Regions from separate parts of the Pseudarthrobacter sp. NIBRBAC000502772 genome, predicted to be linked through region 2. Evidence: riboswitches for the same ligand, from Rfam matches in the RefSeq annotation. Region 2 holds a riboswitch; the other holds the start of a gene.
The links. Region 2 has a riboswitch for glycine ahead of gcvP (aminomethyl-transferring glycine dehydrogenase). Riboswitches for the same ligand answer to the same signal wherever they lie in the genome.
Positions count from the first base shown of each region.

Region 1: linked by a shared signal. The riboswitch ahead of gcvP (aminomethyl-transferring glycine dehydrogenase) and the one ahead of gcvP (aminomethyl-transferring glycine dehydrogenase) in region 2 are both predicted to bind glycine.

Region 1 is NZ_CP041188.1:1,346,096-1,349,502, reverse strand. It holds gene gcvP (aminomethyl-transferring glycine dehydrogenase) at 1-2,112, opposite strand, end outside; glycine riboswitch at 2,300-2,397, opposite strand; gene NIBR502772_RS06455 (TetR/AcrR family transcriptional regulator) at 2,494-3,033, opposite strand; gene NIBR502772_RS06450 (MFS transporter) at 3,101-3,407, shown strand, end outside.
Region 2 is NZ_CP041188.1:4,231,310-4,234,716, forward strand. It holds gene gcvP (aminomethyl-transferring glycine dehydrogenase) at 1-1,476, opposite strand, end outside; glycine riboswitch at 1,638-1,735, opposite strand; gene NIBR502772_RS19650 (ATP-dependent Clp protease ATP-binding subunit) at 2,154-3,407, shown strand, end outside.

The DNA.
Region 1 (3,407 bases), 1.9 Mb from region 2:
CAGGTTCAGGTGCGAGACGTCGCCGCCGAACTTGCCCGGCTGCGCCAAGCCAACGAGCGCGTTGAGGTTGGCGCCGTCCACATACACCTGACCGCCCGCGGCGTGCACTGAATCGCACACCTCACGGACATCGGCGTCGTACACACCATGCGTGGACGGGTAGGTGATCATGATCGCCGAGAGGACATCCTTGTTCGCCTCGATCTTGGCGTCAAGGTCAACGTGATCGATGCTGCCGTCAGGAGCCGTCGCGACAACAACCACCTTCATGCCGGCCAGGACAGCCGAGGCGGCGTTGGTGCCGTGGGCCGAGGCCGGGATCAGGCAGACATTGCGCTGCTGGTCTCCGCGGGAGTGGTGATAGCCGCGGATGGCCAGCAGGCCCGCGAGCTCACCCTGCGACCCGGCGTTCGGCTGCAGGGAGACCTGATCGTAGCCCGTAATCTCGGTGAGCTGGTCTTCGAGATCGGCGATGAGTTCGCGCCAGCCCACGGTCTGGGAGTCCGGGGCGAACGGGTGGATGGAGGCGAACTCCGGCCAGGAAATGGCTTCCATCTCCGCCGTGGCGTTCAGCTTCATGGTGCAGGAACCCAGCGGGATCATGGTCCGGTCCAGCGCCAGGTCCCGGTCGCTGAGCCTGCGGATGTAACGCAGCAGCTGGGTCTCGGAACGGTGCGTGTTGAACACCGGGTGCTGCAGGTAACCGGAGGAACGCTCGACGGCGGCATCCAGCGCGAACTCAGTGTCAGTCCCGGCGGCCGCGTCCACCGCCGCGGCACCAAAGGCTTCCAGCACACCGGCAACAATGGCCGGGGTGGTGGTTTCATCGGCGGAAACGCCGACGGTGTCGCCGTCGATGTGGCGCAGGTTGATGCCCTGGGCTTCCGCGGCGGCAACAATGGCCGCAGCCTTGCCGGGCACGGAAACCGTGACGGTATCGAAGAAGCTTGTGTGCAGGACGTCCAGGCCGGCCGCCTTCAGGGACGCGGCGATGGTTGCAGCGTGGCTGTGGGTGGTCTCCGCGATTGCCTTGAGGCCGTCGGGGCCGTGGTAGACGGCGTAGAAGGAGGAGACGATGGCCAGCAGCGCCTGCGCGGTGCAGATGTTGGACGTGGCCTTCTCGCGGCGGATGTGCTGCTCACGGGTCTGCAGCGCCAGGCGGTAGGCGGGGGTCCCGGCGTCGTCCTTGGAGACCCCGACGAGGCGGCCCGGCATGGACCGCTCGAGACCCTTGGCTACGGCCATGTACGCGGCGTGCGGGCCGCCGAAGAACAGCGGCACACCGAAACGCTGGGTCGAACCCACGGCGATGTCCGCGCCCTGCTCCCCGGGAGGGGTGATCAGCGTCAGCGCCAGCAGGTCAGCGGCCACGGTGACGAGGGCGCCGCGTTCCTTGGCTTCCTTGATGACGTCGGCGTGGTTGAAGACCCGGCCGGAAACACCAGGCTGCTGCAGCACAATACCGTTGATAACGCCGTCGGGCAGGCCCTGGGACAGGTCGGCGACCTCCACCTCGAACCCGAGAGCTTCGGCGCGGCCCTTGACGATCGCGATGGTCTGCGGCAGGCAGTCGGCATCGAGGACGGTCTTGCCGTCGCGGGCTTCTTTGTTCTTGTTGGCGCGGCGCATCATCAGAACGGCCTCGGCGACGGCGGTGGCTTCATCGAGCAGCGACGCGTTCGCGATCGGCAGGCCCACCAGGTCCTGGACCATGGTCTGGAAGTTCAGGAGCGCTTCGAGCCGGCCCTGGGAAATTTCGGGCTGGTACGGGGTGTAGGCGGTGTACCAGGCCGGGGCCTCGAGGATGTTCCGCCGGATCACGGCCGGGGTGACGGTGTCGTAGTAGCCCTGGCCGATCATCTGCACGGCAGTCTTGTTCTTCGCCGCGAGCTTCCGCAGCTCGGCAAGGACCTCAACCTCACTCAGGGCGTCCTTGAGGCGGAGGGCCGCATCCTGCCGGATGCCGTTGGGGACGGCAGTATCCACCAGCGCGTCCACAGTGCCGTAGCCGACGGCCTTGAGCATGGAGTCGATATCGGCCTGGCGGCGGGCGCCAATATGCCGGTCGACGAAAGTGGCCGAGGCCGAATTAACACTCACAAGGAACTCCATTACTAAGGCGGGCGCAGGGTGCGCCACATCGACTCGGGTTCCTCCCCGCTCTGTCTGGGACCTGAGAGTTTCCGCGCAGCCTGCTTCCGCTGGGCTGCGCTTGCACCGTCGGTGGGCACAGCGGTCCTGACATTCCGGAGTGATCCGGGACGCTTCAGGCGGACGGCCTGCCACTTTCCAGAGTTGCCTGGCCGCGGCGGTACGTGGGCCTGAGAGATTCCTGGGGAGGATTTGCTCCTACGGCGCCTGTTGTACCTGCTAACAGAACTCTCCCGCCGCAGATCAAAGGCATATATTCAGATTTTGTGGCGGCCGCAGATGGTCGCCACGCCGTCCAATTCTCCTACGCCCCGGGCCACCGGGCAAATGAGGTCGGCGGGTTCAGCCGCGAAGCCGCTCCACGGCAGCGAGGAGCTCCTCAATGTCTCCGTGCCTGCCCCTGCCGTCCCCGGTGGTGCCGCTTTCCCACATGGCGTTGAAATACAGACCGTCCCCCATATACAGCACGGCTTTCGCCATGGCCGTGCCGACGTCGGCCGCGATCAGGTCCAACCATTGCTGCTGGATGGCGGCAAAGCGGCGCCGGGCCTCTTCATGGGCCACTTCAGCCAGGCGCGTGGCGGCCACGAAGGACCGGTCCATGGGCGAGTCGGACCAGAGCGAGGAACGGATGAAGTAGGCCGCCGCACCTTCGGCTGCTGCGGCCATCAGCGCGAGGTCCTCGACGGCCAGTCGGTCCAGCCGCTCCAGCACCGCAGCGATCAGCGCCTCCTTGTTGGGGAAGTGATAGAGCAGCCCGCCCTTGGACACGCCTGCCCGCTTGGCCACAGCATCCAAAGTGGCAGCCCGCTCCCCCACGTCGATCAGGAGTTCTTCAAAAGCGTCGAGGACTGCGTCGCGTGCGACGGGATTTCTGGCCATGGCTTCAATCATGCACGCTCCGGGTCCCGTTTCTTAACTGTACCGTCTGGACGGTATAGTTATCAGCATGACGTTGTCCGCACAGTCCAACCAGAACACCCGAAGCACATCCACCACGGCCGCCGATTTCAGGCCGTCAGGGCCCGCCAAGGCGCCCTGGCGCGATTGGCTCGCGCTGGCTCTGCTGATGTTTCCGGTACTCCTGGTTGCGGTGGACAACACTGCGTTGACGTTCGCGCTTCCGGCCATTGCGAGCAGCCTGGAGACAACCGGAGTCCAGCTGCTGTGGATTGTGGACGCTTATCCCCTGGTGCTTGCCGGATTGCTGGTCGCCATGGGCAGCCTGGGCGACCGGATCGGGCGCCGCCGGCTGC
Region 2 (3,407 bases):
CAGGGCGAGGTCCCGGTCGCTCAGCCTGCGGATGTAGCGCAGCAGCTGGGTTTCGGAACGGTGCGTGTTGAACACCGGGTGCTGCAGGTATTCGGACGTGCGGAGCACGGACTCGGGCAGTTCAAAGCCCTTCGCGTCCACAACCGGACCGGCACCGAAGGCGACGGCGATGGCGGAGAGGACATCCGTCGTCGTGGTTTCATCGGCTGAGACGCCGATGGTGTCCTCGTCGATGTGGCGCAGGTTGATGCCGCGTGCTTCGGCGGCGGCGATGACCTTGGCGGCCTTGCCCGGGACGCGGACGGTGACGGTGTCGAAGAAGGTCCCGGTGACCAGTTCGCGGCCGGCGATCTTCAGCGTGGTTGCCAGGGTGCGGGCGTTGTTGTGGACGCGCTCGGCGATTGCCTTCAGGCCGTCGGGGCCGTGGTAGACGGCGTAGAACGAGGAAACGATGGCCAGCAGCGCCTGCGCGGTGCAGATGTTGGACGTGGCCTTCTCGCGGCGGATGTGCTGCTCACGGGTCTGCAGCGCCAGGCGGTACGCGGGGGTCCCGGCGTCGTCCTTGGAGACGCCGACGAGGCGGCCGGGCATGGACCGCTCGAGACCCTTGGCTACGGCCATGTACGCGGCGTGCGGGCCGCCGAAGAACAGCGGCACACCAAAGCGCTGGGTGGAGCCGACGGCGATGTCCGCGCCCTGCTCCCCGGGAGGTGTGATCAGCGTCAGCGCCAGCAGGTCAGCGGCGACCGTGACCAGGGCGCCGCGTTCCTTGGCTTCCTTGATGACGTCGGCGTGGTTGAAGACCCGGCCGGAAACACCCGGCTGCTGCAGCACAACACCGTTGATAACGCCGTCGGGCAGGCCCTGGGACAGGTCGGCGACCTCCACCTCGAACCCGAGGGCCTCGGCGCGGCCCTTCACAATCGCGATGGTCTGCGGCAGGCAGTCGGCATCGAGGACGGTCTTGCCGTCCCGGGCCTCCTTGGTCTTGTTGGCGCGGCGCATCATCAGCACGGCCTCGGCGACGGCGGTGGCTTCATCGAGCAGCGACGCGTTCGCGATGGGCAGGCCCACCAGGTCCTGGACCATGGTCTGGAAGTTCAGGAGCGCTTCGAGCCGGCCCTGGGAAATTTCGGGCTGGTACGGGGTGTACGCGGTGTACCAGGCCGGGGCCTCGAGGATGTTCCGCCGGATCACCGCAGGCGTGACCGTGTCGTAGTAGCCCTGGCCGATCATCTGCACGGCAGTCTTGTTCTTCGCCGCGAGCTTCCGCAGCTCGGCAAGGACCTCAACCTCACTCAGGGCGTCCTTGAGGGCCAGCGGCTTGGCCTGGCGGATGGAGTCGGGGACGGCAACGTCCACGAGGCCGTCAACGCTGTCATAGCCAACGGCCTTGAGCATGGAGTCGATATCGGCCTGGCGGCGGGCACCAATATGCCGATCGGCAAAGGTGGAAGGGGACGACTGGATGGTCATGAAGGAACTCCATAATTCAGGTGGCGCGCTGGGTACGCCACATTGATTCGGGTTCCTCCCCGCTCTGTATTGGACCTGAGAGTTTCCGCGCCCACCTGCTTGCCGCAGGGTGACGCTTGCACCGTCGGTGAGCCCGTTGCCGGACTACTTTCCAGAGTTGCCTAACCGCGGCGGTACGTGGGCCTGAGAGATTCCCGGAGAGGATTTGCTCCTACGGCGCCTGCTGAACGTACCGGCAGGACTCTCCCGCCGCAGATCAAAAGCATGTGTCATTTTGTCCGTGACACGTCTCACAGGTTAGCCGGATTCTGGGCCGCGTGCAAGGCAGGGAGCGTGGATGCCAGTGCTACGTGGACGGCGGTTCCGCCGAGGACGCTCACGATGGCGTTGCGCCGCCAGAGGTGGAGACCGGCGGTGGCGATGAGCCCCGCAGCGACTGCGGCGGCAACCGGCGACCGGCGTCAGGGATACGGGGGTGCGCCGCACTATGTAGTGCGGGTGCCTCTGCGCCCACACGGTGACACGCGGTGACGTGGCGGATAGCGGTGCGAAACCCTGCCGCTTACATGGGAAAGTCACGGGAACCCGGCTCTCTTTATCCTGCCTCTCGGCGAACAACCCCACGAGGGCCCGCGGCGACGTAGCATCAAGGTAGAGGCAGCCAGGAGTGTGGCGAAATGTTTGAGCGATTTACGGACCGTGCCCGTCGAGTAGTTGTGCTTGCCCAGGAAGAGGCACGCATGCTCAACCACAATTACATTGGTACCGAACACATCCTCTTGGGTCTGATCCATGAGGGCGAGGGCGTTGCCGCCAAGGCTCTTGAGTCTTTGAGCATTTCGCTCGACGGCGTCCGCGAGCAGGTACAGGAGATCATCGGCCAGGGCCAGCAGGCCCCGTCCGGCCACATCCCCTTCACGCCGCGCGCCAAGAAAGTGCTGGAGCTCGCACTCCGTGAAGCCCTGCAGCTGGGCCACAACTACATCGGCACCGAGCACATCCTGCTCGGCCTCGTCCGTGAGGGTGAGGGGGTTGCCGCGCAGGTCCTGGTGAAGCTCGGCGCCGACCTCAGCCGGGTCCGCCAGCAGGTCATCCAGTTGCTCTCCGGCTACCAGGGCAAGGAGGCGACAGGCGCCGGCGTCGCTCCGAGCCAGGCGGAAGGCACTCCTGCCGGTTCCGTGGTGCTGGACCAGTTCGGCCGCAACCTGACCCAGGCTGCGCGCGAGAACAAGCTTGACCCGGTGATCGGCCGCGAACAAGAAATCGAACGCGTGATGCAGGTCCTGTCCCGCCGCACCAAGAACAACCCGGTGCTGATTGGCGAGCCCGGTGTGGGCAAGACCGCCGTCGTCGAGGGCCTGGCCCAGGCGATTGTGCGCGGCGACGTCCCGGAGACCATCAGGGACAAGCAGATCTATACCCTTGACCTGGGATCCGTCGTTGCCGGCTCCCGGTACCGCGGTGACTTCGAAGAGCGCCTGAAGAAGGTCCTCAAGGAAATCCGCACCCGCGGGGACATCATCCTGTTCATCGACGAAATCCACACGCTTGTGGGTGCCGGTGCCGCCGAAGGTGCGATCGATGCGGCTTCGATCCTGAAGCCGTTGCTGGCCCGCGGTGAGCTGCAGACCATCGGTGCCACCACCTTGGATGAATACCGCAAGTACATCGAAAGGGACGCAGCCCTGGAGCGCCGCTTCCAGCCGATCCAGGTTCAGGAACCCGGCGTGGCCCACACTATCGAGATTCTCAAGGGCCTGCGTGACCGCTATGAGGCGCACCACCGCGTCACCATCACCGATGGCGCGCTGGCCGCCGCCGCGCACCTCTCCGAGCGTTACGTCTCGGACCGCTTCCTGCCGGACAAGGCGATCGACCTGATCGATGAAGCCGGCGCCCGCCTGCGTATCCGCCGGATGACCGCTCCGCCG